2 regions of the Leucobacter sp. USHLN153 genome follow, and region 2 is predicted to be linked to the other one. Evidence: predicted binding sites of a transcription regulator. Region 2 holds the regulator's gene; the other holds the start of a gene.
The links. The regulator LexA, encoded in region 2, represses DNA repair genes until DNA is damaged. The targets are predictions, from matches to a motif close to TCGAACANNTGTTCGA.
Positions count from the first base shown of each region.

Region 1: WFH00_RS09760 (phosphorylase family protein) is a predicted target of LexA. The motif match lies at 8,498-8,513, and genes of this name have one in related genera.

Region 1 covers NZ_JBBCXE010000004.1:398,491-414,265, forward strand. The annotation lists gene mca (mycothiol conjugate amidase Mca) at 1-433, shown strand, start outside; gene WFH00_RS09720 (hypothetical protein) at 430-777, shown strand; gene recQ (DNA helicase RecQ) at 782-2,833, shown strand; gene trhA (PAQR family membrane homeostasis protein TrhA) at 3,056-3,841, opposite strand; gene WFH00_RS09735 (isoprenyl transferase) at 3,959-4,741, shown strand; gene WFH00_RS09740 (SDR family NAD(P)-dependent oxidoreductase) at 4,746-5,579, shown strand; gene WFH00_RS09745 (amidohydrolase) at 5,683-7,047, shown strand; gene WFH00_RS09750 (S-ribosylhomocysteine lyase) at 7,199-7,690, opposite strand; gene WFH00_RS09755 (hypothetical protein) at 7,861-8,163, opposite strand; gene WFH00_RS09760 (phosphorylase family protein) at 8,573-9,142, shown strand; gene WFH00_RS09765 (DUF981 family protein) at 9,268-9,993, shown strand; tRNA gene WFH00_RS09770 (tRNA-Ser) at 10,039-10,126, shown strand; gene WFH00_RS09775 (MFS transporter) at 10,455-11,873, shown strand; tRNA gene WFH00_RS09780 (tRNA-Ser) at 12,366-12,456, opposite strand; gene WFH00_RS09785 (helix-turn-helix transcriptional regulator) at 12,467-15,004, opposite strand; gene WFH00_RS09790 (choice-of-anchor G family protein) at 15,447-15,775, shown strand, end outside.
Region 2 covers NZ_JBBCXE010000001.1:121,790-137,564, forward strand. The annotation lists gene WFH00_RS00520 (Dyp-type peroxidase) at 1-826, shown strand, start outside; gene WFH00_RS00525 (TrmH family RNA methyltransferase) at 828-1,637, opposite strand; gene rplT (50S ribosomal protein L20) at 1,741-2,124, opposite strand; gene rpmI (50S ribosomal protein L35) at 2,178-2,372, opposite strand; gene infC (translation initiation factor IF-3) at 2,450-3,073, opposite strand; gene WFH00_RS00545 (DUF1844 domain-containing protein) at 3,334-3,678, shown strand; gene WFH00_RS00550 (AzlC family ABC transporter permease) at 3,845-4,609, shown strand; gene WFH00_RS00555 (branched-chain amino acid transporter permease) at 4,602-4,934, shown strand; gene WFH00_RS00560 (SseB family protein) at 4,971-5,861, opposite strand; gene priA (bifunctional 1-(5-phosphoribosyl)-5-((5-phosphoribosylamino)methylideneamino)imidazole-4-carboxamide isomerase/phosphoribosylanthranilate isomerase PriA) at 5,889-6,635, opposite strand; gene hisH (imidazole glycerol phosphate synthase subunit HisH) at 6,747-7,394, opposite strand; gene hisB (imidazoleglycerol-phosphate dehydratase HisB) at 7,391-7,999, opposite strand; gene WFH00_RS00580 (histidinol-phosphate transaminase) at 8,067-9,155, opposite strand; gene WFH00_RS00585 (LysM peptidoglycan-binding domain-containing protein) at 9,317-9,751, opposite strand; gene lexA (transcriptional repressor LexA) at 10,009-10,674, shown strand; gene hflX (GTPase HflX) at 10,804-12,330, opposite strand; gene WFH00_RS00600 (class I SAM-dependent methyltransferase) at 12,547-13,161, shown strand; gene dapF (diaminopimelate epimerase) at 13,370-14,245, opposite strand; gene WFH00_RS00610 (GNAT family N-acetyltransferase) at 14,305-15,609, opposite strand; gene miaA (tRNA (adenosine(37)-N6)-dimethylallyltransferase MiaA) at 15,742-15,775, opposite strand, start outside.

The sequences.
Region 1 (15,775 bases), on a different contig from region 2:
GATCAGCCGCCGCGCCTGGGAGCTCTCGGGCGACCCCGAGGCTTACCCCGATGCGGGCGAACCCTGGGAAATTTCGAAGCTGTACTACGAAGAGATCTTCAACGCGAAGCGCGTCAACACGATCTATCAGTGGCTCATGGACAATGACCCGAATTCGCCGATCATCGAGCAGTTCCTCGAAATCCGCGAGTGGATGACCCGACGCCCCTACTCGGGTACCGCGAGCGTCAACGTCGGCCGCTTCTTCGACAAGCGCGACGACGCCCTGCGCGCGCACGCGAGCCAGGTGTCGCCCGACAGCAGCTTCTTCTTCTGGCCGAACGAGCTGCAGCGCGAGGCGTGGCCGTTCGAGGACTACCGGCTCGCGGCGTCGCGCGTCGAGACCGCTGAGTTCGAGGCCGACCTGTTCGAGGGAATCGAGGAGAGCGCATGAGCGTCGTGAGCGGGGCGGCGCTCGCCGCCGTATGGCGTGTGGCCGAAGAGGACACGGAGTTCGATCCGTCGATCGTCACGCCCGGTTTCGAGGGCTTCATCTTCACCGGGATTCTCGCGGCCGGCATCATCGTGCTCGGCTTCCTGCTGGTCTCGCGGCTGCGTCGCAGCGCGTACCGCGCCGAGGTGCGGGAGCAGATCGAGCAGGAAATCGCTGAGCAGGAGATTGCTGAGCAGAACGGGGTGACGGGCACGCAGGCGAAGGATCCGGGAGCGCCCTCCGAGCTGCGGCCCGAGCCGGGCGCAGCGTCGGGCGACGACGCACCGGGATCTCCGCGGGTGTGAGCGTATGAGCGGCGGCTGGGAGGCCGGGCCCGACGAGGCTTCGGCGAGCTTCGACTTCTCCAGTGAAGAGCGGTGGCCCGGCGAGGCCTGGGGCGCGCCGCCGCCCGATGCGCGCGGCGAGTCGGCGTCGGGGCGATCCGCCGCTGAACTGAGCGAGCCCGGCATCGCCGCCGCGCCTGCCGCGGGCCCCCAGGTCGGCCGCGACCCGCGGGAGGTGCTCGCCGAGGTGTTCGGCTACGACGCGTTCCGCGGCGAGCAAGAGGAGATCATCCGCCACGTGATCGGCGGGGGAGATGCCGTCGTGCTCATGCCCACGGGCGGGGGCAAGTCGATCTGCTACCAGATCCCCGCGCTGGTGCGCGAGGGAACGGGCGTGGTGCTGTCGCCGCTCGTCGCGCTCATGCACGATCAGGTTGCGGCGCTGCAGCTCGTCGGAGTGCGTGCGGCCGCGCTGAACTCGGCGATGTCGATCGAGGATCGCCGGGCCGTCGAACAGGCGTACCGCAGTGGGCAGCTCGACGTGCTGTACCTCGCGCCCGAGCGCCTGTCTGCGCACGGCACCGTGGAGCTGCTGGCACAGGGCCGCATCGCGCTGTTCGCGATCGATGAGGCGCACTGTGTTTCTCAGTGGGGGCACGACTTCCGCCCCGACTACCTCCGCCTCGGCGCCCTCGCCGAGCGCTGGCCTGACGTGCCGCGCATCGCGCTCACGGCGACCGCCACCCCCGAGACGCACCGCGAGATCACCGAGCGCCTCCACCTCGACCGCGCGCGGCACTTCGTGTCGAGCTTCGATCGCCCGAACATTCGCTACCGCATCGAGTCGAAGCAGAACGCTCGCGCGCAGCTGACGCAGTTCGTGCGTGGGGAGCACGCGGGGGAGGCGGGCATCGTCTACGCCCTGAGTCGAAAGCGAGTGGAGCAGACGGCCGCGGCACTGCGGGACGCGGGCGTCGACGCGGTCGCGTATCACGCCGGCCTTCCGGCACACGAGCGGCTCGAGGCGCAGACGCGGTTCCTCCGCGAGGACGGCGTCGTCGTGGTCGCGACGATCGCCTTCGGCATGGGCATCGACAAACCAGACGTGCGCTTCGTCGCGCACATCGACCTCCCGAAGTCGGTCGAGGGCTACTACCAGGAGACGGGCCGCGCCGGGCGCGACGGGCTCCCGTCGGAGGCATGGCTCGTATACGGGCTGCAGGACGTCGTGCAGCAGCGGCAGATGATCGAGTCGGGCGACGGCGACGCCGTGACGCGCGCGAGCCAGACCCGGCACCTCAACGCGATGCTCGCGCTCTGCGAGGGCGTGGAATGCCGACGTGCGTTTCTGCTGCGGTATTTCGGACAACCCGTGGAAGAGGGAGCCGCCTGCGGCAACTGCGATGTCTGCCTGAACCCGCCGAAGACCTGGGACGCGACGGTCCCCGCCCAGATGCTGCTGTCGACCGTGATCCGCACCGAGAAGGAGCGCCGGCGCACCTACGCAGCAGGCCAGCACATCGACGTGCTCCGGGGCGTCGCGTCTGAGCGAGCGACGCAGATGCGGCTCGACGAGCTCTCGACCTGGGGCATCGGCAAGGAGTGGTCGGTCGCGCAGTGGCGGGGCGTCGTGCGGCACCTCCTCGCCGCCGGTCTTGTGGAGGCGCGGGGCGAGTGGGGCGTGCTGGCCCCGACGGAGGCTGCGAAGCCCGTGCTGCGCGGCGAGGAGACCGTGCTGATGCGGGAAGAGGTCTTTGCGCGGGCGGCCCGCTCCGGGCGCGGCACGCGCGGCGACTCGGGATCCGGAACCGCGAAGCGCTCGGCCGCAGCCGCGGACCTCGCTCCCGAGCAGGCGGAGGTCTTCGAGCGTCTGCGGGAGTGGCGCGCGGGAGAGGCCCGCAAGCAGGGGGTGCCAGGGTATGTCGTCTTCGGCGACGCCACGCTCGCCGCGCTCGCGGTGCACCGACCCTCGAGCGACGAGGATCTGCTCGCGATCTCGGGCATCGGCCAGGTCAAGCTCGAGCGCTACGGCGCTGCGGTGCTCGAGGTGCTCGCGGGCTCCAGAAGCGCTGTGTAGGCCCGGGGATTTGACCGGGTGTGCGCGTGTCCGTGCTGACCGCGTGCGCTCGCCCGTCAGACAGTGGATAGCTGGTCAGGCGGGCCGACACGCCGGGCATGGGCCCGCAGGGCGGGTGATCCACTGTCTGACGGGCGCGACTCCCACGGACGCCGCTTCCGCGGGCGCGGCTCCCACGGGCGCAGCTTCCACGTGAAGGCCGGCTCAGCGCGGGCCGCGGGCCTACCGCAGGAGCACCGGATCGAGCGCGAGGAGCAGCGCCGCCGTCCAGTGGCAGAGGAACGCGAGCACGGTGAGCGCGTGGAAGATCTCGTGGAAGCCGAAGACGCCGGGCACGGGGTTCGGGCGCTTCAGCGCGTAGACCACTGAGCCGACGGTGTACATGAGCCCGCCCACCACGACGAGCACCATCGCGGGGAAGCTCGCGCGCGCGATGTCTGCGAGGTACGCGACCGCCGCCCAGCCGAGCAGCACGTAGAGCGGCACATACAGCCAGCGCGGCGCACCGGTCCAGAAGACGCGGAAGCCGATGCCGAGCAGCGCCCCAGCCCACACGAGCACGAGCAGCAGTACGCCCTTCGACGGCGGGAGCCCGAGCAGCGCGATCGGCGTGTACGTACCCGCGATGAGGATGAAGATGTTCGCGTGATCGAGCCGGCGGAACACCTGCTTCGTCGTCGGCTTCCAGTTGAAGCGGTGGTAGAGCGCCGAGACGCCGAAGAGCAGCATGCTGGAGAGCATGTAGACCGCCGCAGCCCACTTTGCGACCGCGCCGTGAGCCAGGGTGATGAGCACGATGCCCGCCGCAATGGTGATGGGGAACATGCCCGCGTGGATCCACCCGCGCCAGCGCGGCTTCGCCTCCGTCGGGTCCCCACCCGGCTGATCGTGCGCATGGTCGAGCGCGTCTTCGAGAAGCGGGAGCGAGAAACGCTGAGGGTCGACCGCGGACTGCTGAGCCGGATCCGGCTCCGGGGAATCGGGCATGGCGGGGCTCGATGATGGCATATCCCGAGTGTAGAGTCGCGGTCACGCCGAAGCGGGACATGTTGCGGGAACCTCCAAGCTGCTGCAGACGCGGCCTCCCCGGGCGTGTGCCCGGCCCACGCGGGTAGAATCCGGAGGGTGACTGACTCGCCGAAACCGCGCGCCGGGGTGCTGTATCGCCTCTATCAGCGGCGCCTTCGACGCGAGATCGATCCGCAGCAGGTGCCGCAGCACATCGCGGTGATCGTCGACGGGAATCGCCGCTGGGCGAAGCAGCGGCTGCAGGAGCGCGCGGCCTTCGGGCATCGAGCCGGCGCGCGGAAGATCCCCGAGTTTCTTGGGTGGTGCGAAGAGGCGGGCGTCAGCACGGTGACGCTGTACCTGCTGTCGGCCGACAATTTGAACGCTCGGGATCGGCAGGAACTCGAAGACCTCTTCGGCATCATTGCGGAACTCGCCGCACTGCTCGCCGAGCACCCCGGCTGGCGCGTGAAGCACGTCGGCACGTGCGAGGGGCTCTCTGCGGAGCTCACGGACGCGCTCCACGCGGCCGAGGAAGCGACACGGGATCGCGCGGGCCTCCACATCAATCTCGCAGTGGGCTACGGTGGTCGCAGCGAAATCACCGCGGCGATGCACAGTGTGATCGCGGAGCACCAGGAGGCGGGCGGCACGATCGACACGCTCGCCGAGCGGCTCACGCCGGAGCTCATCGGCGAGCACCTCTGGACGCGCGGGCAGGCGGATCCCGACCTCGTCATCCGTACCTCGGGCGAGCAGCGGCTCTCCGACTTCATGATCTGGCAGTCGGCGCACTCCGAGTTCTACTTCGTCGAGGCGCTGTACCCCGACCTTCGCGAGGTCGACTTCCTCCGCGCCCTGCGCGACTACTCGTCTCGACACCGCCGCCTCGGAGGCTGACTGCATGAACACATCCATCGCCGCTGCGCTCCCGCGCCTCGCCGGGCAGCGCGTGCTCGTCACCGGAGCGAGCGGAGGCGTCGGCGGCGGGATCGCGCGGGCCTTCGCAGCCGCCGGGGCGAGCGTTGCGGTGCACTCTCGGGGAGGCACGGCGGATTCGGTGCGCGCCGCGGAGTCGCTCGTTGCGGAGTTGCGCGCGGCCGGGTGCTCCGCGGTCGCGGTGCACGCGGATCTCGCGGAGCCCGGTGCGGCGCGCGCGCTCGTGACCGACGCGGTGGCCGAGCTGAGCGGGCTCGACGGGCTCGTGAACAACGCGGGCGTGCAGCCCGTCACGCCGCTCGCCGAGATGACCCGCGCCGAGTGGGACGAGGTGCAGAGCGTGAACCTCGGCGCCGTGTTCGAACTTTCGCAGGCGGCCGCTGCCGCGATGACGAGCTGCGATTCGGCGAGCGGCGATTCGGCAGGCGGCGGCGGATCGCGCAACCGCTGGATCACCCACATCGCCTCAATCGAGGCCTCGCGACCCAGCCCCGCGCACGCGCACTACTCGGCTGCGAAGGCGGGCCTCGTGATGCACGCTCGCGCGGCGGCGCTCGAACTCGGACCCCAGGGCATCCGGGTCAATACCGTGTCGCCCGGCCTCGTCGACCGACCCGGGCTCGCGGAGGCGTGGCCCGAGGGCGTCGAGAGCTGGACCCGCCACGCCCCGCTCGGCCGGCTCGCCACGCCCGCTGACATCGGGGGAGCGTGCGTCCTGCTCGCCTCGGACGCAGCGAGCTTCATCACCGGGCAGGATCTCGCGGTGGACGGTGGCATGCTCGCGAGCCCGGGATGGTGACTGCGATCCTGCCCGCCCGCAATTGTCTTTCCGGCTCAAGCCGACAGCACCACCCGGGGCCCGCACACGGCCCGGGCAGCAACACCAGAGAATGGAGCACCGCATGAGCGAGAACCAGACGCCGAGCAGCTCAGCGGCACGGCCAGTGCCCTTCGAGACCGTGCTGCGGGCCGACGCCATGCTCACGCCAGGGGGCGTCGTCGCGGACGCGGAGCTCGCCTTCGACGGCAGTGGGCGCATTACCTACGCGGGATCCGCCCGCCCCGATGCTGACTCGAGCAGCGACCGGGTCGTGCACGACCTCGCGGGGCACGTGCTCATGCCCGGCCTCGTGAACGGGCACACGCACTCCGCGATGACGCTGCTGCGCGGCGTCTCGGACGACGAGGGCTTCATGCCGTGGCTCGCCGCGGTGCAGGCGCTCGAGCAGCACCTCACGCACGACGACGTGGAGGTGGGGCTGCAGCTCGCGATGGTCGAGATGATCGAAACCGGCACGACCGCGTTCGCCGACATGTACCACTGGGATGCCGAGCTCATCGAGCTCGTGCGGGCCGCCGGCATGCGGGCGCTCGTCGCGGTCGCTTCGTTCGCGCCGGATGCAGTTGGGTTCCCCGGTGTCTCGCCGTGGAACGGGGCCGAGGCGACCGAGCAGACCGAGGCGCTCGCGGAGCAGTTCGCGGACGATGCGCACGTGCGGATCGCCTACGGTCCCCACGCACCGTACACGTGCCCGCCCGAGTTCCTGCGCGACATCGCGCGGCGGGCGGTCGAGCGAGGGATCCCGATCCACACCCACATCTCCGAGTCCGCGGCCGAGGTATCGCAGATCGTCGAGCAGTACGGGGCGACGCCGGCGGATCACCTCGACGCACTCGGGCTCTTCGACGCAGAGGTGCTCGCCGCTCACTGCGTGCATCTGACCGCGGGGGAGATCGCGCGATTCGCCGAGGCGGGCGTCGCGGTGAGCCACAACCCAGTGTCGAACCTGAAACTCGGCAACGGGATCGCGCCGCTGCCCGACTGGCAGGCCGCCGGCCTCCGGATCTCGCTCGGCACCGATTCCGTCGCGAGCAACAACACGCTCGACCTGTTCGAGGAGATCAAGGTCGGGACGATCCTGCACCGCGGCGCCCGGGAGGACGCCGCCATTGTGCGCGCGAGCGATGTGCTCGACATCGCGACTCGGCGCGGGGCTGAGGCAATCGGGTTCTCCGAGACTGGGGCGCTCGAGGCGGGGCGCCTCGCGGACGTGATCGCGCTCGACGTCACGGGATCCGCCGCCGTGCCGTTCGAGGCGGCGTCGCTCGTGTCACACCTCGGCTTCGCGGCTACCGGTGCGGACGTGCGGCACGTGTTCATCGGCGGACGCCACGTGTACGCGGACGGGGAGCACCTGACGCTCGACGCCGACGCGATTCGAGCGCGGGCTGCCGAGGCGCGGGCTCGGTTGGTCGCGGCGCGCTGAGGCGCTGCGGATCGTTGATTCCCACCCCACCCCTCGCCCCCTGCGATTGGGGTAACTTTCGGCGGGTGTCGCGGGCAGTTACCCTGCAACACCCCTCGAAAGTTACCCGGACCCCAGGTGAGGGCTGGGCTGGGCTGGGACGGGCTCGCCGCTACGCGATGCGCGAGCGGTCGAACGGGTCGAGGCTGATGCCGCGGTCGAGCACGACGCGCGCCCACTCCTTCGCGGAGTGCAAACTGTGGTCGCGGTAGTTGCCGCAGCTCACGGCCTCGGTGCCGGGTACGTCGTCCCATGTGACGCGTTCGGCGAGATCCGCGAGCGACGTCTTAATGGCGTCGGCGACCGACGCGACCGAGGGCTCGCCCCAGGTGATCATGTGGAAACCGGTGCGGCAGCCGAACGGAGAGATGTCGATGAGGCCCTCGAAGCGCGTGCGCAGGAGGGCCGCGAGCGTGTGCTCGATCGTGTGGAGGCCGGCGGTCGGGATCTCTGCCTCATTCGGCTGCACGAGCCGGATGTCGAAGTTCGAGATCGCGTCGCCCTTGGGGCCGTGCTCCACGCCGATCAGTCGGACATAGGGGGCCAGCACCTTCGTGTGGTCGAGGGAGAAGCTCTCAACCTCGGCAAGCTCGACGTCGCTCATGCGCCCCAGTGTAACGGCGGAACGCTGCGCGTCATTTCGCCGCACCTGCTCAGTCGGCCCTGCAGCATCGCACTCTCCACCCCTGGGATCGGGGTAACTTGCGGTGCGTGTCACGGGCATAGCCGCTGCGACACGCACCGCAAGTTACCCGGATCCCACGAGGGGGCGGACTATGCCGCTTGGGCCAGGTCGCGGCGCGTGAACGCGATGCGAGCGTGATCGGCCTCGTCAGCCGTTGCGACGCGAACGTCCCAGCCGGCTCGGTCGAGGCGCTTCAGGTCGCGCCGGGCGTCGCTCAGGCGGTCGGTCTCGACCAGGTAGAGCGTGCGGCCGGAGCTGCGGTAGACAGAGCGGCGCTGCGCCCACTCGGGGACGAGCATCTCGTCGGCACCGCTCAGCGAGTGATACGGGGTACGGAGCGTCGCGACGGGGCGCGGGCTTACGGTTTCGGGCATACGGGTATGCGTAGTCATGGTGTTCCTTTCGTGGCGCACCATCATGGTGCGCGGCCCGCCGAGTGGTTCTCGGGGGCGAGCCCGGTCTCGGGCTCCTGCGCTGCATCGCTCGGTCTGCGTCGGTACAGGCCGTTCGGCATCGGGTATGTGTGCTCTCAGGCGATACGGATCGCACTGGGCACGTCACCGAAACCACAAGCGGAGCGCTCAGCACCGGCCTCATCGGGAGGAGGACCTCGGCGGAGGTCTTCGGTGCGGGTGGGTGCCAACTGCTGCGGAGTTGAGTTGAGTTGATCCTGACGTGCCAATGACGGCGATCACGCAGCGGGGTCGAACACCCGACCCTTCATATTAGAACATGTTTTCGAAAAGCGCTAGTGTTGGTTCGGAAATTTCGATGGGCGTGCAAGCGCCGCTGGGAGCGACGATGTCTGACCGATCCACCCTGCTCGTATTCGCCCACCGCGACGAGGCCTCCGCGTTCGCGGATGTGCCGCACCTGGTCACCGGGGTCGGCAAGATCAATGCGGCGGTCTCGCTCGCCGCGGAGCTCGCCGGTCCGCGCGAGCGGGCCATCGAGCGCGTCGTCGTGCTCGGCACCGCGGGAGTGGTGAGCGACGGAGCCGATCGGCCGTCACTCGACGAGGTGTATCAGGTCACGGCCGCGGTGCAGCACGACTTCTCGCTGCCTTCGCCGGAGCTCGCGATGAGCGGCCCCGCGATCCTGCCCCCCGAGCACACCGCGGTGATCGCGACCGGCGACGTCTTCGTGCAGAACGACGCCCAGCGCGTGACGATCGCCGACGCTGGGGCGAGCCTCGTCGACATGGAATCGTATGCGTACGCGAGCGTGTGCGCACGCTTCGGGGTCGAGCTGCAGATCTTCAAGGTGCCGTCGGACTTCGCGGACTCGTCGACGACCGATGAGGAGTGGGACACGATCGTGTTTCGCAAAAGCGAGCAGCTGCGGGAGTTCTGGGACGCGCGGCTCGCGTGATCGGGGCGCGCGTGACTCGCGCGTGACCCCGACTGCGCCCACGGGTCAAGGGCGTGGTGCCGCCCCGCGCTGAGGGTATAGACCTGGAACGTCGCCGCAAATCGTGGGCGACGGGAAGGGGAACAATGATTCCGATGGAATCGGGCGGGCTCGTCGTCGACTGGACGCTGATGCCGACGTACAACACCATCATGTCGCTCGCCGCTGGAGCGGGACTGCTGTGGATCGTCGGACTCGGTCGCGCGCTCCGCAAGCGGGATGAGTTCGCGCCGGAAGGCTGGGCGCTCGCCGCGGCTGTGCTCGGCGCGATACTCACGATCACGGGTGCGCACATGACGCTGACCTGGCCTCTCGCGGCCTACTTCCCGTTCGACAACATCATTTTCGGTGAGCCGAGCCTCGGCTTCGGCGTGCTGCTGCTCGCGGCGGCGTTCCTGCTGTGGAGGCGCTCTGCCCTCATCATGGAGTCGCCGGACCCGGGCGCCACACTCGCCCGAATCGCTCGCCCGCTCAGTGTGTTCGTGTTCGGGTTGGGTCTCGCGCTGTTCGGGATCGCCGCAGCCGGCATGGTGTTCCAGTTGTTTGCAGCTCCGCCCGAGGAGCCCATCTCGGGCGCATTCGCCGAGTACCCGTGGATCGAGGCGACGTTCATGTCAGGGCTGTTCGCGCTCGTCGGCGTCGGGGCCGTGCTGTTCCCGTTCGCGCTGCGCGGGTTCACATCGTCGGCGAAACCGAGGGGGATCGCGACCGTCGCGGGCGTCGTGTGGGGTCTGACCGGGCTCGCCTTCCTGCTGTTCGGCGCACTCAATTACTTCACGCACATCGGGCTCATCATCAACACGTCGGCTTAGCGCGTCGATTGGCGTTCGCGGGGCGGATCGCTTAGGCTCTTCCGCGGTGACGTGTCCGAGCGGCCGAAGGTGCAACTCTCGAAAAGTTGTGTAGGGTAACCCCCTACCGTGGGTTCAAATCCCACCGTCACCGCGGCAGACCCCCTCCCTCGGGAGGGGGTCTTTGCGTTTTCGTTGGGATTTTCTGAGAACCCAATACGGGGCCGCGAGGGCGCAGCCCAGCGGCGTGCGCGCGCAACGCTTCGCGTTGCTCTGAGCGCGCGGCCGGGGTTCAAATCCCACCGTCACCGCTGCAGACCCCCTCCTTCGGGAGGGGGTCTTTGCGTTTCCGGGCCCGGTCATTTGCCCTTCAACAGAAGATCGGCGTTCATCACCCCTGAAAGTCCCGGTTTAGTTCTGATGAGGGATGATCCGCTGCCCAACTCACGGCGCATCGGCCGGAGCGCGCGTATCCTGCTCACATGTCCGACACTGCGCCGTCCGCGCACCTAGAGCCTGAGCCGACGCCCGCGCCGAGTACCGTGCTCAGTGCGCAGCAGCGCCTCGTCGTCACGATCGCGATTCTCGCCTCCTTCGTCACCTCGCTCGACATGTCGGTCACGAACGTTGCCCTCCCGCGCATTGCGATAGATCTCGGCGGCGGGCTCTCGACCCAGCAGTGGGTCGTCGACGCGTATCTCGTGACGCTGAGCGCCCTCATGCTCCTCGCGGGCTCCATTGCCGACGCTTACGGCCGTGTATTCATCATGCGGATCGGCCTCATCGGTTTCGGCATCGCCTCGGTCGCCGTTGGTCTCGCCATTTCCCCGGAGATGATGGTCGCCGCCCGCGCGCTTCAGGGCGCGGCGGGAGCGTTCCTCCTCCCGAGCTCGCTCGCGCTCATCACCTCGAGAATCTCGGGCCCCGCGCAGGGGCGGGCGATCGGCACCTGGACCGCAGCGACGACCGGCGCGATGATCGTCGGTCCGCTGCTCGGCGGTCTCTTCACCGATTACCTCTCGTGGCGCCTCGTGTTTCTCATCAACATCGTGCCGATCGCGGTCACGCTTTGGCTGCTCGTGCGGCTGCGCGGGACCGATGACCGCAAGCGCAGCGTGCGCATCGACTGGTTCGGCGGGGCGGCGGCAGCGCTCGGTCTCGGGCTCGCGGTGTGGGCGCTGATTGAGCAGCCGGCGCACGGCTGGGGGAGTCCGATCATCTGGGTTCCGCTCGGGATCGGCGCAGTGCTCCTGGTGATCTTTCTCTCGTGGCAGACCCGCGCGGTAGCGCCGATCCTGCCCCTCTCGCTCTTCCGCGTGCGCAATTTCTGGACCGGCAATCTCGCCACGCTCTTCATCTACGCCGCCCTCGCGCTGAACGGGTTCGTGGTCGGGGTGTACCTGCAGAACCCGAATGGCCCGGGGCTGACCGCGACCCTCGCCGGCCTCGCGAGCCTGCCCATCACGATCTTGATGGTGCTGCTGAGTTCGCAGGTGGGGGCGCTCGCCGGCCGATACGGGCCGCGGATCTTCATGACGGTGGGGCCGATCCTGCTCGGCGTCGGAGCGTGGTTGCTGCTGCTCGTCAGCGAGCCGTTCTCGTACTGGTGGCAGGTGCTGCCCTCGATGGTGGTGATGGGGCTGGGGCTCTCGATCATGGTCGCGCCACTGACGGCCGCGATCCTCGGTGCTATCGGGCCCGAGCGCAGTGGAATCGCCTCCGCCGTGAACAACGCGATCTCGCGAGTTGCCGGGCTCATCGTGATCGCGCTTCTCGCGACCATCGTCGGGGGTGCGCTCGATCTTCGCGGATTCCACAACGCTGCGCTCGTGACGGGCGCGCTGTTCATCGCGGGTGCGGTCGTCTCGTGGTTCGGGATCCGCAATCCGCCCAGGGCGTAGAGGCCGAGGCGAGATTCGCGGCTCCCGCTTGCGGCTCGCGCTGGGCCGTGTTCAACGTCGCATTTCGCACCAGCACACGTGATTCTTCGGTTTCGGGTGTGATGAGCCGTGATCTTCTGTTGAAGGACAAACGGCAGGGGGAAACGCAAAGACCCCCTCCCGAAGGAGGGGGTCTGCAGCGGTGACGGTGGGATTTGAACCCCGGCCGCGCGCTCAGAGCGACGCGAAGCGTTGCGCGCGCACGCCGCTGGGCCGCGCCCTCGCGGCCCCGTATTGGGTTCTCAGAAAATCTCACCGGAACGCAAAGACCCCCTCCAAAAGGAGGGGGTCTTTATGGCGGTGACGGTGGGATTTGAACCCCGGCCGCGCGCTCAGAGCGACGCGAAGCGTTGCGCGCGCACGCCGCTGGGCCGCGCCCTCGCGGCCCCGTATTGGGTTCTCAGAAAATCTCACCGGAACGCAAAGACCCCCTCCGAACGGAGGGGGTCTTTATGGCGGTGACGGTGGGATTTGAACCCACGGTAGGGGGTTACCCTACACAACTTTTCGAGAGTTGCACCTTCGGCCGCTCGGACACGTCACCGCGGAAGAGCCTAGCGCATCCGGCTAGCGGCGCGCGAATCCGGTCGCGATTCTTCGCGCGGCTGCTTGGGCTTCGACTCGGGCCCGGCGAATTCGCGCATGATGCTCGCGAGTTCCGCACGGTTCGCGGCCCCGAGCTTCGCGCGCGCCTGCGCGAGGTGGGATTCGACGGTGCGCACGCTGCACCGCATCTTCTCCGCCATCTCCTTGTTCGTCAGGCCGTCGACGGCGAGCCGAGCGGTGGCGAGTTCCCGCGGGGTGAGGTGCGTTCCCGACGGAAGCTCGTGAAAAGTGAACCAGGGGTCCGACTGACGAGCGCTCTGCTCGAGCTGCTGCAGCAGCGATGTGCATCGGTTGACGCTTCCGGTCGCTCGGCGGCGCACGTAGATGCTCCGAGCTTCTTGTATCGCGAACGCCGCGGGGCCCCAGAAGTGCTGCTGTGCGAGCTGTTCTGCTGCGGCGAGGAGCGCGGTGGGGTTACGGGACCCGACCGCTTGCACGTGCAGCCTTGCCAGTTTCGCGATGGGAAGTTCGCGGGGGTCTTTCTCGGGTTGCGAGTGGAGGCGACCGTAGCGTTGAGGCCGAATCCCAATGCGATCGAGGCGGCCCCCAACGTAGGCGAGGAACTGGGCGGTGAGATCTTCCGCGTCGGGAATGACGTGCGTATTTGCGTAGCCATCGACGGCGCGAGTGATCTCGTGGCCGGTGTGGCTGATAAAAGCCCGGAGTCGGGCGGGGATAAATTTTGGTAGCCGCCCCTCCATGAGCTCCCACTCGGTGTGGGCGCGGCGCAGGTCGCCCGCGAGCAGTGCCTTGCCGGCGGCTCCCAGGTGCGTCAACCAGATGCGATGCAGCGGGGTGCCGGGGAGCGCTTCGGCGAGCGCGTCGAGCGCGGCGTCGCTACCGGAGGTGTCGCCCATGTAGAAGGCGAGGAGCGCCTCGGTCACGACGGCCGTTTGCGCGAGATCACGCAGTTCTTCGGACGTGTTCATCGCGATCCCGGTCGCCCTGGCAATGCGCTCGACTGGGGTCGCCGTGCGCTCCGGTTGCATGCCCCGCCGCACGTTCTCAAGGTCGACGAGTTGCTCAGCAAGGAGCGAGATCTCGCGGATCGGGTGGCGAGCCGCGATTTCGGCAAGGGCATCCGGATCGATGCTCGCGTGATCGTTCCATCGAGCGATGACGAGCTTTCCGTCGAGTTCATCTCGGTCGGAATCGAGTAAGGATCCCGTCTCCGGCGGCGCGTCGGGCTGCGGCAGCGATGACTCCACGAGGAACTGAGCGGTGAGAGCTTGGCGAGCGAGGCGACTCGCGAGCGATCCCTCGTCTGCGTTCCCCGCAGCACTCAACGCGCGCATCCCTGCGAGCGGGCCGTGCAGCACCATTGCGACGCGTGCGCGGTCGAGCGGAGCGAGTGAGACGCCGATCTCGGCGCCGCGCAACAGCAGGTCGCGCACTTCTCCAGTCGCGCCGAACGCGAGAAAGTCGATGGCGACGCGTCGTACGAGCTCGCCCCGCACCGCGTCGCCTCGCGCCTGCTCAGCCGCCTCCGGGTGGATCGCGCCGGAGCTTCGAGATGCGCAGAAGTACGCTTCGCGGTCGGTGAGCGAGACTCCGAGCGACTCCTGGGCTTGGAGGCGGTTCGCGACTTGGCGTTCGAGCTCGGCAAGTTGCGCCGGATCCGCACGGAGCCGAAGCGCGGACGCGTACAGTTGCGGCACGCCCCACAGCGTCTCGTCGTGCGGCACTTGTACCAAGAGTCCATGTGCCGTGAGCGCCGCGACTGCGGGGGCTCCCACGAGAGCGTTCTGGCCCGCATGCGTGCGCGGATCGAGTTCGGAAAGCACTACCGCCGTTGCAATGTCTCCATCCGACAATTCCGCGATTGCGAGCGAATCCGCGTAGCGAAACGTCTCGAGATTAAGATCGCGCAGGGGCGCAGGGCTGACCGCTGGCCAGGGTGCGGATCGCACCGCACCGAGAGCCGCGAGCTGCAGGAGTTCGAGGAGCCACGCGGGCCTTCCCCATGACATCTCGTGCAGGGATCCGCTCGTGCACGCGTCGAGGTATTCCGAGCGGGTCTCAGCGATGATGCGCAGGGAGTCTGCGTACGTGAGCGGCTCGAGTCGCACATATCGCGTCATGGAGGTGTCGGATCGCGGCGCGACCAGGGCGTTCCATTCGTCGTCGGCGAGGTGCGGCCGCGCCGGGTGATCCTCCGCGTATGCGCAGACTCCGCGAGCACCGGACCGCACCCGATCGCGGAGCACGGTCAGGGCTTCGGGCGACACATATTCGAGGTCGTCGAGCACGTGAACGGCGTCGAGGGGAGCACTCGCGAGGCGATCCGCTGCATCTGCGTCGCGCATGCTCAGTGAGCAGACTGCGGTGCCGGATCGACGCAATGTCGCAGAGAGTCCGCCGAGTACGGCGGTGCTCCCGCTTCCCCTCGTGCCGACAAGCACGACAAGTCCCGGCTGCTCCAGCTCGTGCATGAGTCGCACATAGACGTCGTGACGCACGCCGTCCCACCGCATGGCTCGTTCCACGCCTTCCCCCCTTGAAAGACGGACCGTTGCACCGTCTCACGTCAGCATGAGCGGCTCCTTATCTCTCAAGATAGCGAGTCCGGAGCCCCGCTGATTACCACCTTGCACGGGGCTTGACAAAAAAATTTGCGATGCTCTAAGCAAAATCTCAGTACTGCCCGAATCCTGTTTCAGTGTCTTACTTCGTGTGCATTCGTAATGCGGGAATCCGTCGCTCTGGAGGCAAGTTTGTAAATACGCTCCACGTGGGGAGGACTGCGTCCACCTTTCGGCCGTCGCGGGGGGCGAGGGTTCGGTAGCCAGAAAAAAAGGGGGGTATCCGATGGGGTATCGAGAAGACAGACGGAAAACGCGCCTGAGAGCGCTCAGGCGGCCGGCCGCCGCAGCCGTGGTCGCGGCGACAGCGTTGGCATCGGCATCAATTTTCGGGTCATCGGCGGCGTTGGCAGATCCGCAGACCCCGAGCGCAACCGCGGAATCCGCAGCGCACGCGCACGGTCTCTTCGTCGATGGACTGGGGCTCGACATTGTCGACTCCGCGGGCACGGTGAGTGAATACCCTGACGCTCCGAGCCCAGAGCCCAACGGACTGAACCTCGAGCTGCTGCAGACGCTGAACATCACCGCCGGTGATGTCAACATTCCGCTGCTCGCCACTCCTGAGCAGGCCGGCTTGCTGAGCCTTGGCGATCTCGGAACCCTGTCGAGCTACTCGGCCTCGTCGTCGGCGTCGACGTCGGTGGCATCGTCGGGAGTCATCACTGACGAGGG
Region 2 (15,775 bases):
ATGGCTCGGCGCGCTTCCCGCGTTCGACCGCGACGCCCTCGACGGGAGGCACGACGGCGGCGATCTGCTCATGCTGATGCAGGCGGACGATCCACTGCCCATCGCGCACGCCGCGCGCATGCTCGATCGCGACATTCGCGGCTTCGCCGATCCGCTGTGGACGCAGCAGGGCTTTCGGCAGGCGCGCGGCGCCGATGCCGCCGGGGCGACGATGCGGAACCTCATGGGGCAGGTCGATGAGACGGTGAATCCGCGGCCCGAGGACGAGGACTTCGATGGGCTGGTATGGATCGCGGGCGGCGCCTCACAGTCGGCGCCCGAGGCGGACCCCGACACGCGGCCCGAAACGGAACCCGACACCGCCTGGCTCGCGGGCGGCACCGCGCTCGTGCTGCGCCGCATCCGCATGCGTCTCGAGACCTGGGACCGGGTTGACCGACCCGGGCGCGAACTCTCGATCGGCCGACGTCTCTCGGACGGCGCCCCGCTCACGGGCGGAAGCGAGCACACGCCGATCGACTTCGACGCGAAGAATGCGGCAGGCCTCCCGGTGATCCCCGCGTTCGCGCACGCGCGGCGAGCGCACTCGAGCGACCCTGCCGAGCGCATCGTGAGGCGGTCGGCGAACTTCGATGACGGCACCGAGTCGGGCCTGCTGTTCGCGTGCTTCCAACGCGACCCGCTGACGCAGTTCGTGCCGATCCAGCGCCGCCTCGACGAACTCGACCTCCTCAACGAGTGGATCGAGCACACGGGCTCCGCCGTCTACGCGATCCTCCCGGGCTTCGCGCCGGGTGACGCGCTCGGTGCGGCGCTGTTCCGCTGAGTCAGGCGCGCTGGGCGAACGCCGTCTCGTAGAGCAGCACGCTCGCGGCGGTCGCGAGGTTCAAAGACTCGGCGGCGCCGTAGATGGGGAGCTTGATCGAGCGCCCGACGAGCGCGCGATCCTCCTCGGTGAGGCCGCGGGCCTCGTTGCCGAACACCCAGGCGACGGGGCCCGCGAGCGTCCCCTCCGCGCGCGCCTCGAGCAGGTCGGCGCCGCGCACGTCGGCGGCGAGCGTCACGAGCCCAGCCCGCTGCGCCGCGTCGACCGCGGTCTCCAGGGATTCCGCCACGGCGACCGGCAGATGGAAGAGCGAGCCCGTGGTCGAGCGCACAACCTTCGGGTGGAAGGGATCGATGCTCGCACCCGCGAAGATCACCGCGTCCGCTCCCGCCGCATCCGCCGCGCGGAGCACCGTGCCGGCGTTACCCGGGTCGCGAATCTCGTGCAGGATCGCGACGAGTCGTGCCCCCGCGAGTACCTCGGCGACGTCCGCCTCCCACATCCGCGCGACGGCGATGACGCCCTGCGGGTGCACGGTCTCGGCCATAGCGGCGATCACTTCGGGCGTGGCCCGCTCGATCCGCACCCCCGCGTCGGAGGCCAGTCGGTCGATCTCGCGCTGCCACGGCTCCGTGCCGAGCGTCGTGTAGACAGTCTCGACGAGCTCCGCCCGATACGCGAGCAGCTCCCGCACCGACTGCGGTCCCTCGACGAGAAAGCGACCGTGCGCCTGGCGATCCTTCTTCCGCGCGAGCGACGAGATTCTGCGGACGCGCTCGGACTTCGGATTGCTCAGGATCTCGTCGTTCATCCCCTCAGCCTACTGGCGCGCTCGCGGGGCCGTGCGCGGCGGCGATACGCGAAAACCCCCGCTCCGAACGGAGGCGGGGGTCTTCGACGAAGGAAGCTACTGCTTACGCAGCCTTCGGAGCCGAGGTGTCCTCGGGGAGGGCGTTCTTCGCGACCTCGACGAGCGCGGCGAAGGCGGCGGGCTCGTTGGTGGCCAGCTCGGAGAGCATGCGGCGGTCAACCTCAACACCCGCGAGGCCGAGGCCCTGGATGAAGCGGTTGTAGGTCAGGCCGTTCGCGCGAGCACCAGCGTTGATGCGCTGGATCCACAGGCGACGGAAGTCGCCCTTCTTCTTGCGACGGTCGTTGTACGAGTAAACGAGCGAGTGGATAACCTGCTCTTTTGCCTTGCGGTACAGGCGCGAACGCTGACCGCGGTAGCCCTCGGCGCGTTCGAGGATAACGCGACGCTTCTTGTGGGCATTTACCGCCCGCTTGACTCTAGCCATTTCAGTTCTTCCTTACGAAAATTCTCAGATGAAAGCTGTGCGCTCGCGTCGGCTCAGTGGCCGAGGAGCTTCATCGCCTGCTTGGCGTCACCCTTGGCGAGCACCTGCTCAGCGTTCAGGCGGCGCTTGCGCTTCGAGGCCTTGACCTCGAGGTTGTGGCGCATGCCGGCCTGCTGCTTCATCAGCTTGCCGGAGCCGGTGAGCTTGAAGCGCTTCTTGGCCCCCGAGTGGGTCTTCTGCTTGGGCATCGATTTCTCCTTGTTGTGTGCGAGCCTCACGGCCGCGGGTTGCGAGTGCGCGCAGCGGATCAGCCGCGCGCCGCAGTTCATTCGCCGTCCGAGGCTCCGGTGGCCTTATCGGCACGACGAGTGGCCTTCTCCTCGGCGCGGCGAGCGTTAAGCTCGGCCTTGGCCTCGGACTTGTTCTTGATCGGGGCGATCACCATCACCATGTTGCGACCGTCGATGCGCGGGTTCGACTCCACGACACCGAACTCCGCGATATCCTCTGCGAACTGCTGCAGCAGACGGACACCCATCTCGGGGCGCGACTGCTCGCGGCCGCGGAACAGGATCATTGCCTTGACCTTGTCGCCCTGCGAAAGGAATCCCACCGCACGCTTCGTCTTGGTCTCGTAGTCATGCTTGTCGATCTTCAGACGGAAACGGACCTCTTTGAGCACCGTGTTCGCCTGGTTGCGACGAGCTTCCTTCTGCTTCTGGGCAGCCTCGTACTTGTACTTCCCGAAGTCCATGATCTTGGCAACCGGGGGCTTCGAGTTCGGGGATACCTCAACGAGATCGAGATCGGCGTCCGCCGCGAGGCGCAGCGCAGTCTCGATCGGCACGACACCGACCTGCTCGCCACTGGGTCCTACCAGTCGCACCTCGGTGACGCGGATTTTGTCATTCGTACGGGGATCGCTGATCGCCGGCTCCTCTGATCTCATGGGTGGGCGCTCCTTCGCGGAGCCACGGAAATTGAGACCAGGGCCGCGCACGCGCTGCCCTACACCCTTTATCAAGCTGTCGGTGAACCGACGGGGTGTCAACGACCCGGTAACCTGGAACGGTGCCGGGTGGGAGAATCTCCTCTTCCGTATCCCGGCAAAACGCCGAGAACCGAACCAATGGTAGCACACCTACCTCGACAGAACAGGACGACATGAGCGAGCACTCCGTCGACTCCTCCCAGGACGCAGCCCCCGAGATGGCGGCTGACGCCGACGGTATCGCCCAGGCGACGCGCGACATCGCCGACGTTCCCGCTGTGGAGGTGATCACCGCCGCCGCCGTGAACCTGCTGAGCGCGGCCGCGGTGAAGTGCGGACTCGCTGACGATCCCGAGTCGCAGACCGACCTCGACGAGGCGCGCAAGCTCATCAACGCTCTCGCGGGGCTCATCACCGCGGGTGCGCCCGAGATCAGCGACTCGCACGCGCGCCCGCTGCGCGACGGCCTCCGCTCGGTGCAGCTCGCCTTCCGCGAGGCCTCCGCGATCCCCGACGAGCCGGGCAAGGGCCCGGGCGAGAAGTACACCGGCCCGGTCAACTAACGCGCGTCGCACGCGGGTGGCGGCCGGTAACGCAGTCGCGGGTCGTGTGTTCGCCTGACCGGGCGGTGGCACCCGGAGGCTGCGGCACACGGCGGGCACTGCCCGCTCGCAGCGGATCCGCCGCCCACCGCACGCGATTCGCCGAACTGGGGTGATGGAGACAGAAATGGCGCAGCAGGAGAGCGCCCGGCGCGGCACCCGGCGCGAGATCGGCGCGGGCCTCAGTGACTCACTCGGTGTCGGGATCGGGATCGCACCGCTCGGCGTCGCCCTCGGCGTACTCGTCGTGCAGTCCGGGCTGCCCTGGTGGCTCGCACCCGCGCTCTCGGTCGGCATCTTCGCCGGGTCCGTCGAACTGCTCCTGGTGAGCATGCTCGCAGCCGCGACCCCGCTCCTCACGATCGCCGTGACGGTATTCGCGGTGAACTTCCGGCACGTCTTCTACGCGTTCTCCTTCCCGATCTCGCGCGTGCGGCCGGGGCTCCCCCGCGCCTACTCCGTGTACGCGATGATCGACGAGGCGTACGCCACCTACGTCCTGCTCCCCGAGTCCCGACTCTCCTCCGCGCGCATGGTGACCGGCCAGCTCGCGATGCAGGCGTACTGGGTGGGTGGCGGGCTCGTCGGAGTGCTCATCGCCCGCGCGCTCCCTCACCCGATCAGGGGCTTCGAGTTCGCGCTCGTCGCGCTCTTCGTGGTGATGACGCTCGACGCCGTGCGCGGTAAGCGCGAGGTCCCTTCGGCGCTCCTCGCTCTGCTCTCGGTCGGGGTCGCATTCCTCGCCGCACCCGACCAGGCGCTCCTCGCAGCGCTCATCGTCTTCACCGCCCTGTTGGCGGGGCGTTACGCGCTCACGCGATCCCGCGCTGCTGCGGTTTCGCCCGACGAGGCCGCCTCTCCGTCCGTCGTCGAGGAGGACCGCGATGCCTGACGCGACGTCCGTGACGTATCTCATCGCAGCGGTGGTCATCGCCGGGCTCATCACTCTCGGGTTGCGAGCACTGCCCTTCGCCATTCTGAAGCCGCTGCGACGCTCCCGATTCGTCGCGGCGCTCGGCAGGTGGATGCCCGCGGGGATTCTGCTCATCCTCGCCGTCGTCGTGCTTCGCGATCAGGTCGCGGCGGATCCGGGCAGGTGGTGGGCGGTGCTCGCCGCGACCGCCGTCACCGTTGCCGTGCACCTGCTCAGTAAGCGTCGCGCGCTCCTCAGCATCATCGCCGGTACCGCCTGCTACATCGTGCTCGTGAACCTGTGATGCGCTACTGAGGTTTGGCGCGGGCGCAGCGGCCGGTCAGGCCTGGAGGAGGCGCAGCGCGAGGGAGTCCACGCGATCCGCCACGAGCTCGGAGGCAGCAATGCGCTGCTGCAGCTCGGCGAGCACCTCAGCCCGCTCCTGCTCGGCCCCTGGCGCCAGACGCAGGAGCACCGTGATCTCGGGCTCGAGCAGCCGGTTCTCGAGCTCCCCCGGCGCGATCCACAGCGCCTCGATGCGGGCGTCCGCGGTGCCGAAGCCCGCGAACTCCCGCTGCACCTCGGCGTCGGCCCAGGCCGGAACGATTCGCTGCGCGAGCGCGAGAGCCTCGAGCGCGGGTCGGCGTACACCGTACTCGCGCTCGGGGGTGCCCGGGTCGATGATGATGAGTTCCGTGCCGTCCTGCGCCGCAGCGAGCGCGGCCTGCGACCCGGGAACCGGAATGGGGCGCGCCTCGGCGTTCCAGTGTCGAAGCGTCTCGACGGACGAGAAGATCGGAAGCACCCGTCGTCCGTCGGGCCCGGCCACCGTCACGATCGCGAGCTCCTGCGACTTCTCGACCGTGCGGCCGTCAGGCGTCGTGCCGAGCTCGCCGGCCTCCGCCAGCATCGGCACGAGGAAGCGCTCGCTCCCCAGCCCCGCGATCGCATCGGCGTGGGCGTCAGCAGTGCGGCGTACCGCGTCCCAGTAGTCACCTGCCGTCGCGACGCCGCGCGCATCGGCGACCGCCGCCCGAACCGACTCGATGAGCGCCGCGACCGCGGGCGGGGTCGATCCGTCGTCGCCGGCGAATGCCGTGTCGTGGTGGTCGAAGGTGCGGCCCGCCCAGGGGAAGCCCGCGGAATCGCTCTCGCCGCCCGCGACGAGGCTCTCGGGCACGCCGGTCGTACGCGGGGCGTCGCCAGTGGAGGGAAGCTTCTTGATCGCCATGCCGGTTCGCCTCAGGCGCTCACTCGGTTACCGGCCGGCGACGTCGAGGGCCGCGGGCAGCGTGAACGCGCCGTCGTAGAGCGCCTTGCCCACGATCGCACCCTCCAGGCCGAGCGGGACGAGCTGCCTCAGCGCCGCGAGGTCGTCGAGGCTCGACACCCCGCCCGATGCGATGACGGGACGGTCGGTGCGCGCGCAGACCTTCGCGAGGAGGTCGACGTTCGGGCCGCGCATGGTCCCGTCCTTCGTCACGTCGGTGACCACGTAGCGGGGGCACTCGGCCTCCTCGAGGCGCGCGAACACGTCCCAGAGGTTGCCGCCCTCTTCGGTCCAGCCGCGGGCGGCGAGAGTCTCACCGCGCACGTCGAGCCCGACCGCGATCTGCTCGCCGAAGCGCGCGATCACCGCCTGTGTCCACTCCGGGTTCTCCAGCGCCGCGGTGCCCAGGTTCACGCGCGTCGCGCCCATGTCGAGTGCGGCCTCGAGCGAAGCGTCGTCGCGAATGCCGCCGGAGAACTCGATCTTCACCGAGCCGGAACGCTTGATGATCTTACGAGCGACCGACACGTTGCTGCCCCGGCCGAACGCCGCGTCGAGATCGACGAGGTGGATCCACTCGGCACCCTGATCGATCCAGTCGAGCGCCGCGTCGACCGGGCTGCCGTAGTTCGTCTCCGTGCCGGCCTCGCCCTGCGTGAGCCGCACAGCCTTCCCGTCGACCATGTCGATCGCCGGAAGCAGCTGCAGCTTCGGGCCCTCGGTCAGTTCAGTCATCCGGTGATTCTCCTCGACTTCGTGTTCAGTGCTTGCGTGCGCATTCGTTCGCTTGCGTCCGCTCTCGCGGTTCCTGCCGACTCGGTGGACTCGGTGGACTCGGTAGACTCGCTACAGCGTTTCGATCCAGTTGCGCAGGAGGCGGATCCCCGCCTCGCCCGACTTCTCGGGATGAAACTGCGTCGCGCTCAGCGGTCCGTTCTCCACCGCCGCGACGAAGCGCTCGCCGTGCTCCGCCCAGGTAACGAGGGGCCGAGTGGCCTCGGTGCGGCCCTCGAGCGTCCAATCGACCGCCGCGTTGCTGTGCACGAAGTAGAAGCGCTCGTCTTCCAGGCCCGCGAACAGTCGCGTGCCCTCAGGCGCTTCGACGGTGTTCCACCCCATGTGCGGCAGCACGGGCGCGCTGAGCTCGCGGACGGTACCCGGCCATTGCCCGAGGCCCTCCGTCTCGACGCCGCGCTCGATGCCGCGCTCGAACATCACCTGTTCGCCGACGCAGATTCCGAGTACGGGACGCCCGCCCGCGAGGCGCCGGTCGATCAGTTCGTCGCCGCGCACTTCGCGCAGCTGCCGCATCACGGCGTCGAACGCGCCCACGCCGGGAACGAGCAGACCGTCCGCCTCCATCACCGCCTGCGCGTCGCGGGTCAGCTCTACCTCGGCGCCGGCGTGCGCGAGGGCCTTCACGGCCGAGTGCACGTTGCCGGAGCCGTAGTCGAGGACGACCACGGTCTTGCGAGGGGTGTCGCCTGCGGTCACAGTGCGCCCTTGGTCGACGGGACCCCCGTCACCAGTGGATCGAGGGCCTTCGCCTGCCGGAATGCGCGCGCGAAGGCCTTGAACTCGGCCTCAGCGATGTGGTGCGGATCGCGTCCCTCGATGAGCTTGAGGTGCACGGTGAGACGCGCGTTGAGCGTCAGCGCCTCGAAGAAGTGCCGCACCATAGAGCCGGTGAAGTGACCGCCGATCAAGTGGAACTCGTAGCCCGCGGGCTCGCCGGAGTGCACGAGGTACGGCCGACCGGAGATGTCGACGACCGCCTGCGCGAGGGCCTCGTCGAGCGGGACGAGCGCATCGCCGTAGCGCGAGATGCCCGACTTGTCGCCGAGCGCTTCGAGCAGCGCCTGGCCGAGCAGGATGCCCGTGTCTTCGACCGTGTGGTGCACGTCGATGTGGATGTCGCCCTTCGCGCGCACCGTGAGGTCGGTCAGCGAGTGGCGCGCGAACGCGGTCAGCATGTGGTCGAAGAACGGCACGCCCGTGTCGATATCCGAGGCACCTGTTCCGTCGAGGTTGACGCTCAGGGTGATCTGCGACTCACTCGTGGCTCGCTCGAGCGCGGCCGTGCGCGATGCTGCGTTCATGACTGCCAGTCTATCCGGGTTGATCTGGTCGACCGATGTTCGTTGCGGCCCGTATGCTCAGCCGCGCTCAGCTACGTGCGCCGCCCGGCCCGAGCGCGCGGATCGCCTCGATCACCGTCGACGTCTCCGACTCGGTGCCCGCCGTGATCCGCAAGTGACCGGGGATGCTGAGATTGCGGATCAGGATGCCCTGCGCGCGAAGGGCCTCGAAGGTCGCGTCCGGATCAGCGAAGCCGCCCACCAACAAGAAGTTCGATCCGGAGGGGTGTACGACGTACCCGAGCTCCGCGAGCGCCGCTGCCAGGCGGTCGCGCTGCGCACGAATGTCCGCGACAGTCGCGAGCATGGAGTCGGCGTGCCGCACCGCCGCCGTCGCAGCCGCCTGGGTCAGCGCCGACACGTGGTACGGCAGACGCACGAGCCGCAGCGCGTCGATGACTGCGGGGTCCGCGGCGAGGTAGCCGAGGCGGACCCCGGCGAAAGCAAACGCCTTGCTCATCGTGCGCGATACGAGCAACCGGGGGCGCCCCGGGAGCAGCGTGACCGCGCTTTCGCGCTCGGCGTCGAACTCGTGGTACGCCTCGTCCACGATGAGGATGCCATCGAACGCGTCGTATGCCGCTTCGATCACATCTCGCTCGAGCGGCGTGCCGGTGGGGTTGTTCGGCCCGCACAGGATCACGATGTCGGGGCGGTATTCCTTGAGCGCCTCGACGACTGCCTCCGGCGTCAACGCGTAATCTGCGGGCCTCTCGACCGCGATCCATGACGTATCGGTGCCCGAAGCGAGCAGCGGATACATGGAGTACGTCGGGGTGAAGCTCAGGAGCGAGCGTCCCGGCCCGCCGAACGCCTGCAGCACCTGCTGGAGCACCTCGTTCGATCCATTTGCTGCCCAGATCTGGTTCGCCTCGAGCCCGTGGCCGAGGTAGCCGGCGAGAGCTTCCCGGAGCTCCATGAACTCGCGATCGGGGTAGCGATTCACCCCGGTCACGGCCCGTGCAAGCGACTGAACGATGTCAATGGCGACGTGCTCCGGGATCGGATGCGTGTTCTCGTTGACGTTCAGGCTCACCGGCACTGGGTCCTGCGGCGCCCCGTAGGGCCGCAAGCCGACGAGGTTCTCACGGAGAGGAAGATCGCTCAGACTAGTCACCTCAATAGTGTAGAGCGCGCGCCAGGCCGACTAAGCAGTGCCCGCGTCCGAACGCAGGCCCCACGATCACGGGGCGACGCCGGAGAACACGGACCGCCCGCCGCCGCGTACGCAGGGCCGATCCGCTGCCCCGCGAAGCACAGCCCCGCATGCAGCACCCCTTAGGCGCCGAGCTCCTCCGCTGACACCACGAGCGGGTTCTCCGAGTAGCGCAGCGGCACCGCAATCGCATCCCCGGCCTGCACTGAAGAACCGGGAAGCTGATTCAAACGCACGATTTCTGAGACGAGATCGCGCGGATCTGCAGCGGGGTCAAGGTGCGAGGCGAGCGACCACAGAGAGCTGCCCGGCTGCACCACGACGTACTCGAACTGATCACCCCGAGGTGCCTCGCCGCTCGCCATCGCCTCCGGCGCCGCGAAAGCGGCAACAACCGCGAGCAATCCCGCCACGAGCACGGTCGCAAGCGCCCCGAACACCACGCGTCCGCGACGCGTCAAACGCAGCGACCCGGTCTTCGTCGCGGTCTCCCGCACCTCTGCGCCATTCACGTTGACGGCGCTCATAATGGTGGGGCTCATAACAGCTGCACTCATGATGGCTTCCCTTCGTCTTCGAGTTCGCCCGAGCAACCCGTACGAACATCTGTTTCGAATATATCTTCGAATGAACGGATCCACAAGCGATCTATCGAACATCAGTTTCGATTTTCTCGAGCGACACTCGAACATGTGTTTGCTGGTGTTCGAATGCCGCCGGTAGGGTTTCGTCCAACGGGATCACTGAACCAGGGACCACCGACATTCATGGATCACGCCAGCCAGGCAGCCCCGCGGGGCGAGAAAGGACAGCGATGAGCGACGCCGCCCAGCCCCGATCCATGAAGCCACTCACCGAGAAGCAGCAGGCGATCCTCGAGTGCATTTCGCGCTCGGTCGAGAGCCGCGGGTACCCGCCGAGCATGCGCGAGATCGGCGACGCGGTGGGCCTGTCCTCGCTCTCGAGCGTCACCCACCAGCTCAGCCGCCTCGAGCTCGGTGGGTACATTCGGCGCGACCCGAACCGGCCGCGCGCGCTCGAGATCCTCATCGAGCTCGCGTCAACGACGAGCGCGCTCGAAGAAGCTCCCGCCCAGCAGCCGGAAGAGGCGGCCTACGTGCCGCTGGTCGGCCAGATCGCCGCCGGCGTTCCCATTACCGCCGAGCAGCAGGTCGAAGAGATCGTTCCGCTCCCCCGCCAGCTCGTCGGCGACGGACAGCTCTTCATGCTCCGCGTCGTCGGCGACTCGATGATCGACGCAGCGATCTGCGACGGCGACTTCGTCGTGATCCGCCAGCAGCGCGATGCGGAGAACGGCGACATCGTTGCGGCGATGCTCGACGGCGAGGCGACGGTCAAAGTCTTCCGGCGCCGCGATGGCCACACCTGGCTGCTGCCGCGAAACAGCGCATTCGAGCCGATCCTCGGCGATCACGCCGAAGTGCTCGGCCGGGTCGTCGCGGTCTTCCGCTCCGTGTAGAGGCACCCCGCAGCGTTCCGGTGACCGTTTGGTGCAGCACGCGGTGCGATAGCGCCCCAGACTTTCACGGGAGCGCGCGACAGCACGGGCCCGGCCCAAGCGCGAACTGCGAGTGCCCCAGCCCTCGCCCTAGCCCAGGAAGGGCTCGAGCTTCGCCGCCATCTCCGCGGTCACGTAGGCGCGCACGCGCGTACCCGTCTCGACGTACTCCGTCTCGAGCACGCGGTTGCGCTCGTGCAACTCGGCAACGAGATCTCCGCGGTCGTAAGGAACCACGACGACGACCTCGCGATCCGGCACCGGAAGCGCCGCATCAATGCGACGCCGCAGCTCCTCAATACCCTCACCCGTGCGCGCCGACACGAACACCGCGTCGGGCGCGAGCCCGTGCAGCACGAGCCGCTGCGACTCATCGATCAGATCCGCCTTGTTGAACGCTACGAGTTCAGGAATGTCGTTTGCATCGACCTCGGCGATCACGTCCCGCACGGTGCGGAGCTGAGCCTCGGGGTCAGGGTGCGAACCGTCGACGACGTGCAGGATCACAGAGGCGTCTGCCACCTCCTCGAACGTCGAGCGGAACGCCTCGACGAGCTGGTGAGGCAGATTCCGCACGAAACCCACGGTGTCGGCGTATGTGAACCGGCGCCCATCGTCGGTTTCGGCGTGCCGCACAGCGGTGTCGAGCGTCGCGAAGAGCTGGTTCTGCACGAGCTCCTGGGTCCCGGTCAGCCGGTTGAGCAGGCTCGACTTCCCCGCGTTCGTGTAGCCGGCGATCGCGACCGATGGCACCTCGCCGCGCTTGCGATTCGCGCGCTTCGCCTCACGAGCCGGTCCGAAGCCGGCGATCTGCTTGCGCAGCTTCGCCATGCGGGTGTGGATCTTCCGGCGGTCGAGCTCCATCTTCGTCTCACCGGGACCGCGCGACCCCATTCCCGCACCGCCCGAGCCGACCTGTCCGCCGGCCTGCCGAGACATCGACTCGCCCCAACCGCGCAGGCGCGGGAGCAGGTACTCGAGTTGCGCGAGTTCGACCTGGGCCTTGCCCTCGCGGCTCTTCGCGTGCTGACTGAAAATGTCGAGAATCACGGCCGTGCGGTCGATGACCTTGACCTTCACGACGTCCTCGAGGGCGCGCCGCTGGCTGGGCGCGAGTTCGGTATCGGCGATCACGGTGTCGGCGCCGACCGCAGCAACGAGCTCAGCGAGCTCCTGCGCCTTGCCCTTACCGAGGTAGGTCGCCGGGTCGGGGTGCGCGCGCCGCTGCAGCAGGCCGTCGAGCACGCGAGCGCCCGCGGTCTCCGCGAGCGCAGAGAGCTCACGGAGCGAGTTCTCCGCGTCGTCCGTGGTGCGCTGCGAGTAGACCCCGATGAGCACGACATTCTCGAGGCGCAGCTGCCGGTACTCGACCTCGGTCACGTCTTCGAGCTCGGTCGAGAGTCCCACGACGCGCTTCAGCGAGGCGCGATCCTCGCGCTCCATGCGGATCGCATCGAGATTCTCAGCGAGCTGATCGTGCTCTTCATCGCCGAGGGCCTGCGCGCCGCTCGTCAGGTCGCGGATCACCGTGGCTGACCCCGCCGTCGCGGCGCGAGAAAGCACCCGGTCCAGCGGATCGAGCGGACTCGGGGTCTCGGCCTCAGAGTCTGGGTTCATCGGGGCGTCCTCAACTGCGAGGCCCGTGTCATCTGCAGTACGTTTCGTCATCTGGGTCCCAGTGTACGCCGCGGACACCCGGGCGCGTCGTGCGTTCGCCCGAGGCGCACTTGGACGCACTGGGCGCCTGAAGACGCCCAGTGTGATGCTTCCCGAGGGCACCGGCGCTTTGCAGAGGCGCGCGGCGCAGGCTGCTGCGACTGGGATACTGGATACGTGACGCAGCACTACTTCTCCGCTTCCCCCGAAGGCGAACTCCGTCCCCGCGAGATCGAGGTGGAGCTGGCGGGCGCGCCTCGCAGCGTTGTCACCGCGGGCGGAGTGTTCAGCCCCGAACAGCTGGACCGGGGCACCGCGATTCTGCTGCGCGAGATTCCGGAGGCGAGCAGCCTCGGAAGCGCTGGGACCGGCCCGCTCCTCGACATCGGCTGCGGGTGGGGGCCGATCGCGCTCGGCGCCGCACTGCAGCAGCCCGAACGCGAGATCTGGGCAGTGGATGTGAATGAGCGCTCGCGCGAGCTCACGCGCCTGAACGCCGAGCGTCTCAGCACCCGGAACGTGCGCGTCGCAGCCCCGGAGGAGGTGCCGGAGGACGTGCGTTTCGGGGAAATCAGGTCGAATCCCCCCATTCGCGTTGGCAAGGAGGCGCTCCACGGGATCCTGCGCCTCTGGCTGCCCCGGCTCGCCGATGGCGGCATCGCGCACCTCGTCGTCGCGAAGCACCTGGGTGCAGATTCACTGCAGCGGTGGATCGCGACAGAGTTCACCGACCTCCACGTCGAACGCGCTGCCCGCGACAAGGGTTTCCACATCATCCGCATCGAGCGGTGAGCGGCACCCGCCCAGCAGAAATGCACCGCATTTCGAAGTCGGGTGAAGGCGCCGCCCACGGCGGCGAATCAGCGCTGTCCGCCGACTACGGCAGTTCGATCTCCCCGCGATACACGAGCTCGGCGGGCACCCGACCAGCAGAAATGCACCGCATTTCGAAGTCGGGTGAAGGCGCCGCCCACGGCGGCGAATCAGCGCGGTCCGCCGACTACGGCAGTTCGATCTCCCCGCGGTAGACCAGCTCGGCGGGCCCATTCAGCGACACATGCTCCCCCTCCTCGGTGGGGAACATGCGCACCGCGAGCCGCCCGCCGGGAACGTCGACACGCCAGTGGTTCGGCATCTCGGGGCCGCCCCAGTGCCGGAAGGCCAGTGCCGCCGCCACGGTTCCCGTGCCGCACGAGAAGGTCTCTCCGACGCCGCGCTCGTGCACGCGCATGCGGATCCGCGCGACCCCGTCCTTAATCAGCGGCTCCTCGGGAACCACGAACTCGACGTTGGCACCGGCCTCAGGCGCCGGGTCCAGCGCGGGCGCCCGATGCAGGTCGAGCCCTTCGAGTTCCTCGGGATCCGCCAGCGCCGTGACTACGTGCGGGTTGCCGAGATCGATGCCGAGCCCGGGCCGCGCCACCTCGAGCCCCTGCGCCGCCACGAGCCGCTCCTCGGCGAGCCGCCAGCGGCCGAGATCGACCGTGTACCCCGAGACGCCGGCGAGCACGTCCTTCACTCCCGCGCGCGTGCCGATGGGCAGCGTGTCCCGGCGCTCGGGCGCGACGAGCCCCTCGGTGATGAGGTAGTGCGCGTACACCCGCACGCCGTTGCCGCACATCTCGGCGGGTGTTCCGTCGGCGTTCCAGTAGTCCATGAACCACTCCGCGTCGGGCTCCTCCGCGAGACTCGCAGCACCCTCCGGAATCGCGCGCGAGCGAACCGCGCGAATCACCCCGTCGGCGCCCACTCCGAAGCGGCGATCGCAAAGGAAGCGGATCTGCTCGGGCGTGAGCGGGCGCTCCCCCTCAGGATCGCTGAACAGCACGAAGTCATTGCCGGTGCCGTGGCCCTTGGTGAATGCGAGGGTCGTCATGCATTCAGTCTAGGGGCGACCACCGACATTCTTCGGCGGCCTCTGCGCGCAACCGGCGCTCAGTACGAGATGCTCAAGAACGGTTCGCTGTCCGCGCGCAACGCCGCATCGAGCGCCCCGAGCGCGTCCGCATCACCGCTCACCTTGCCCGCCTCCGCAAGCGCGCGTGCAGAGGCACCGCCCAGGTAGAGCGACGATAGCTCGGCCACGCCGAGGGTGATATCGGATTCGTCGCTGCCGATGGCTCTGACGCGGCACGATCCTGCCCCGTCGGCCTCGAGCAGCCACACGCCGTCAGCAAATCCGAGCGGGTCGGTGACGCGCATCGTGATGGCGAGCGGCGCAGCGAGAGTGCGGGTCGAGAGCGCGGCCGGAACGTCGAGAATTCGCAGCCAGCCGTGATCCGCAACCTTCCGCTCGGCCGCACGAGAATCGGCGAGCATCCACGGAAGCGGCTCGTCGACGGAGCGCAGATCCGCGCTCACCGAGCCAATGAGATCGTGCTGGATCGCGAAGCGCCAGAGCGCCGCGCGCGCAGGCGCCGTCTCGCCGATGAGGTGGCGAATGTCGAGGGTCGAGCGCGCCCAGTCGGCATCGGACTCGACGATGCGATACGCCATTGCGCCCCGCACAGCACCGGAGCCGTCGACGAACCGCACGCCACGGACGCGCGATGCATGCGGTTCTCCCGGGCTTGCTCCCGCGATTTGGCGCCAGCGCTCGGGCCAAGCTGCGATGTCGCCGATGCGGCTGCGGCGCGTGCGCTCGTGCAACTCGCCGAGCGCCGCGGCGGTGCCCTCCTGATCGAGAAATTGCAGTGAGCCCTCGGCTTCGGGCCCGACCCATCCGGCGCGGCGCGTGTCGATCTTCCAGCGCGTCTGCCACGTCGCCGGGCCGAAGCCGTAGCGCGAGTAGATGGTCGCTTCCGACACCGTCAGCCCGGCAATCGCGAGGCCCGCGTCGGCCGCCGCCCGAAGCTCACCCTCGAGCATTGCGCGCGCGACGCCCCGTCGACGATGGGTCGGAGCGACCGTCACGTCGCTGATCGCCCACATCGGCACTTCACCCCCGGGAACGGTGAGCGGCGTAGCCCAGCCGCAGACCGTCGCGACCGGAAGATCTCGCTGCGGGCTCGCGTCGTCGTACACTCCGACGAGGCGGCGCCCCTCCAACGCGGCGCGCGCCGGCACCAGGGCCTCACTGCTCGGCTCGGCCTCGAGGAAGCCGCGTGCCGCGGCCCTGATGAATCCGTCGAGGGCCGCGTCGTCAGCGGCGTCGACCTGGCGGTACTCGAGACCACCGGCTGCGAGCCGCTCCGCCGAAGTGCCGTCGAGCGCTACAGTGCGAACTTCGATGTGCGTCATATGGTCAGCCTATGCGGGCGGGCGGTGAGGATCTACGGGTTGCGGCGGGATGCGGTGGTGGCCCGAGTAGGCTGCCGCGAGATGCGGCGGGTGGGCCGCGGTGGCGGATCGCCGGCGACCGCAGGCTCGGGCTCAGAGTGCGACGGCGTCGACTTCCAGCGCATCA